2 regions of the Bradyrhizobium quebecense genome follow, and region 1 is predicted to be linked to the other one. Evidence: riboswitches for the same ligand, from Rfam matches in the RefSeq annotation. Region 1 holds a riboswitch; the other holds the start of a gene.
What was found. Region 1 has a riboswitch for cobalamin ahead of HU230_RS35930 (TonB-dependent receptor). Riboswitches for the same ligand answer to the same signal wherever they lie in the genome.
Positions count from the first base shown of each region.

Region 2: it holds a riboswitch for cobalamin, as region 1 does, so the genes downstream of both, HU230_RS06915 (DUF1636 family protein) here and HU230_RS35930 (TonB-dependent receptor) in region 1, are expected to answer to the same signal.

Region 1 covers NZ_CP088022.1:7,513,518-7,515,715, forward strand. The annotation lists gene HU230_RS35930 (TonB-dependent receptor) at 1-1,253, opposite strand, end outside; cobalamin riboswitch at 1,381-1,578, opposite strand; gene HU230_RS35935 (FecCD family ABC transporter permease) at 1,691-2,198, shown strand, end outside.
Region 2 covers NZ_CP088022.1:1,488,154-1,490,351, forward strand. The annotation lists gene cobO (cob(I)yrinic acid a,c-diamide adenosyltransferase) at 1-452, opposite strand, end outside; cobalamin riboswitch at 489-704, shown strand; gene HU230_RS06915 (DUF1636 family protein) at 798-1,172, shown strand; gene cobW (cobalamin biosynthesis protein CobW) at 1,169-2,198, shown strand, end outside.

The DNA.
Region 1 (2,198 bases):
TCGTAATAGTCGATGCCGGTCAGGACCGTGGACGGCATCCCCAACATCACGTTCTTGACGCTGAGCCGCGGCGTGATCGACCAGGTCTGTAGCGCGGCATCATTATAGGTCGAGGCGAAGCTGATGGTCGGCGCGGTGCCGAAGAAGCCGCTTTGCGTCTCGCGCTGCCGCCAGCCGCCGTCGACGATGAGGTCGACGCCATTCATCAGCGTCTTGGTGAAGCCGGTGGTGACGCTGGCGGTTTGCTGGTTGGCATAGTCGAATGGCGTCGCTGCTCCTCTGCGATCGGTGAACAGCTCGTTGACGCCGATCGACGGATCGACCAGCCGTCCGCCGGGCAGGCCGAGCTTCTGGTCGCTGCCGGTGACGGTGAGGAAGGCCGTGAAATCGGATGTCGTGTAGTTGACGTTGCCGACGGCGTTGCGCTGGTTGAGCGCATTGTTGACGCGGTAGCCGTCGGACTTGATGCCGTTGCCGTAGAACGAGGTCGACCACGGGCCGGAATTGAGCGCCGCGGAGACCGCGGCCATGCGGGTGTTGAACGAACCGAAGCCGCCTTCGGCCCGGATCGTGGCCGGCGGGCCGCCGGCGCCGGTCTTGGTGATGATGTTGACCACGCCGCCCACCGCGTTGTCGCCGTAGAGCACCGCACCGCTGTTGCCGCGCGTGATCTCGATGCGTTCGATCGAATCGAGCGGGATCGTGGTGAGATCGAAGCCGGCCTTGTCGAAGTCGTTGAGGCGGCGGCCGTTGAGCAGGAACAGGGTGTTGTCGGAGGCGAATGCGCCGAAACCGCGCAGGTCGACCGCGGTCTTGGCGCCGTTCGGTCCGCCATAAAGCGATTGCAACTGCACGCCCGGTACCTGCGCGAGAATCTCCGGCAGCGACTGCACCGGCGAATGCGCGATGTCGTCGGCGGTGATCACGGTCGAGGAAGAGCCGACAATGCCCGCGAACTGGCGGCCACCTGTGCCGCCCGTTCCGGTGGCCGATCCGGTCCCTGTCGAGCCCGATCCGCTCCCGCTGCCCTGTCCTGTGCCCGGCGCCGGGCGGCGCGGGGCCGGCGCTTCGTCAGCGGCCGGCCTGGCGCGCGTGACATTCTGGTCGCCCGGCTTGGTGATTTCGATCGCCGGAAGTTGCTCGGGAGCGGGCGCCTGCTGCGCCCGTGCGGTCGAGATGATGATGGTCGGCACGATCATCGTCGACGCGAGCAGAAGCACGCGGCGGCGCCGGGAGGAAGAGTTGGAGAACATCTAAGTGAGACCTCGGTAACGTCAGTGGCACGTCACCGCGAACCAGTCTCACCATCGTGCTCGCAGGCCCAGCTGCTTGCAGCCTCAAGTGAAGCTCATGCCTGTACTCCCCGACCGGCATCTTCGCGTGTGACCACGGCTGACGGCAGGTCTCCTGGCTCGCGGGTCGTTACCCTTCGTCGCCTTCCCAGGACCGAGATTCCCAGTGGCCTGTGACGAAGGATTCACCGCATACAGTTGCGGGGGCAGCCGCGGCGTTGGGGAAGTTTCCCCGCACCGCATTCCCTTTTCATCTCATGAAAGAACCGTCATGTTCATCTAGGGTTCGGCCGGGCAGCAAAGTCAATCCGGCGGAGGTGGGGCGGCCGCCAGCTGGCCACGGTTTTTGTCGGGTGTCGCTTGTCTGCCACGGCGATCGCTGTAAGAGCATGGATCCAATGAGCGTGCAGGATTTTGCCTTGGCGGCCGAGGTCGCGGCGCGGCGCCGGTGGGGCGCCACCGCGGCGCTGCTCGCGCTCGTGGTCGTGCTGCTGGTGCTCTCGCTCGGCATCGGGCCGGTGCGGCTGTCGCCGCCTGCGGTGATCGAGGCGCTGTTCGGCGGCGGCAGCGACGTGGCGCAGGTGATCGTGCGCGAGATTCGGCTGCCGCGCACCATTTTGGCATTCGCGATCGGCGGTATTCTCGGGCTATCGGGCGCGGCGCTGCAGGGATTGCTGCGCAATCCGCTGGCCTCGCCGTCGCTGTTCGGCGCGCCGCAATCGGCGGCATTCGGTGCCGTGCTGGTGATCGCGCTTGGCCTCGCCGATGTGCGTTCCTACGCGCTGCCGGTGGTGGCGATCATCGCCGCGTTCGGCTCGGTGTTCGCGCTGCTGGTGATTGCCGGCCGCAATGCCGGGCTGTTGATCCTGATCCTCGCGGGACTCGCGATCTCGAGCTTTGCCGGAG
Region 2 (2,198 bases), 2.7 Mb from region 1:
ATGTTGATCTCGTCGAGCACCACCATCCGCAGGCTCGGATCCGCGATCAGCTGCTTGGCTTTTTCCCAGCCGGCCTGCGCTGCCGCGATGTCGCGGGCGCGGTCCTGCGTCTCCCAGGTAAAGCCTTCGCCCATCGCGTGGAATTGACAGAGATCGCCGAAATGCCCGGTGAGCAGCCGGCGCTCGCCGGTATCCCAGGCGCCCTTGATGAATTGCACCACGGCGCAGGGAAAGCCGTGCGCCACGCAGCGCACGATCATACCGAAGGCGGAGGAGGATTTTCCTTTGCCGGCGCCGGTATGAACGATGATCAGGCCCTTTTCACTGCTTTTGGTCGCCATGATCTTGTCGCGGGCGACCTTCTTTTTCGCCATTTTGGCCGCATGCCGCGCATCCAGCGAAGGGTCGGTGCCGACGTCGCGATCGTCAGCGTCGTTTCCATCAGAAATCATCACGTTCCTTCGGCTTGACAAGTGCGAGGCCAGGACGAATGGTGACCCCGCGTTGGTTCCTGTCCTACGACAGGCGAAGAGGGAATGCGATAGGGCTCGGACCGCGAGGTTTGCCCGAAGCGCAGCCGCCCCCGCGACCGTGACCGGAGAGATGCCCAAGCCACTGATTCCCTGATGGAGTCGGGAAGGTGGGCATCACGGGAGAAATCCTACTCCGCAAGCCGGGAGACCTGCCGACGCAGTGTGTTTGAGACCGGCGGACGGGGTGTTCCGCGACGGGGAACGAACCTGTTCACGTCAGGTTCGTGTGCCTCATCGCTTCCCGCAGTCAATCCAGGAAGGGCGATGAGCGTTACACTTCATGTCTGTATCACCTGTCGCGCAGGCCAGACGCTGGCCGAAGGCGAGCCCGCGCCCGGTGCGCGCCTGCATGCCGCGCTTGTTGAGGCCGGCGTGCCCGACGACGTCAATCTGGTTCCGGTCGAATGCCTGTCGGCCTGCAGCCAAGGCTGCTCGGTCGCGCTCAGCGCGCCGGGGCGATGGTCCTATGTCTACGGCCGCCTGTCGGCTGATCATGCCAGGGATGTGATCGCCGGCGCCTCTGCCTATGCCGCCGCGCCTGACGGCATCGTGCCGTGGCGCAGCCGCCCGGAAATCTTTCGCAAGCAATCGCTTGCCCGCATTCCACCCATCGCCGTCGTGCCGGAGGCCGCAGAATGATGACGCTCGCCAAGGTTCCGGTCACCGTCGTGACCGGCTTTCTCGGGTCCGGCAAGACGACGCTGATCCAGCATCTGATCCGGAATGCCAACGGCAAGAAGCTCGCGGTGCTGGTGAACGAATTCGGCAGCGAAGGCGTCGACGGCGAGATCCTGAAGTCCTGCGCCGACGCCAATTGCCCGACCGAGAACATCGTCGAGCTCGCCAATGGCTGCATCTGCTGCACCGTCGCCGACGATTTCATCCCGGCGATGGAGCAATTGCTCGCGCGCCCTGTGAGGCCCGATCACATCGTGATCGAGACGTCCGGCCTCGCGCTGCCGAAGCCGTTGTTGAAGGCGTTCGACTGGCCGGAGATTCGTTCGCGAATCACGGTCGACGGCGTGATCGCGCTGGCCGACGCCGAGGCTGTTGCCGCCGGCCGTTTTGCGCCCGATCCCGCCGCGGTGGATGCGCAGCGCGCGGCCGACGACAATCTCGATCACGAGACGCCGCTGTCCGAAGTGTTCGAGGACCAGATCGCCTGTGCCGATATCGTGCTGCTGACCAAGGCCGATCTCGCCGGAGCCGAGGGGATCAAAGCGGCCAAGGCGGTGATCGCGGCCGAGATGCCGCGCGAGGTGCCGATGTTGCCCATCGTCGACGGCGCGATCGACGCCCGCGTGATCCTCGGTCTTGAAGCGGCGGCAGAGGACGACCTCGCGTCGCGGCCGTCCCACCATGATGGTGAGGACGACCACGAGCACAACGACTTCAATTCCGTGGTGATCGATCTTCCGGAGATTTCAGACGTCGATGCGCTGATCGCGTCGATCAAGGGGCTGGCACGCGAGCAGAACGTGCTGCGGGCCAAGGGCTATATCGCGGTCGAAGGCAAGCCGATGCGGTTGCTGGTGCAATCGGTCGGCGAGCGGGTGAGGCATCAATTCGACATGCCCTGGGGCGCGCGGGCCCGGCAGTCGAAGCTCGTCGTGATCGGCGAACACAGCGATGTCGATGAGGCCGCGATCCGGGCGCGACTAGGTG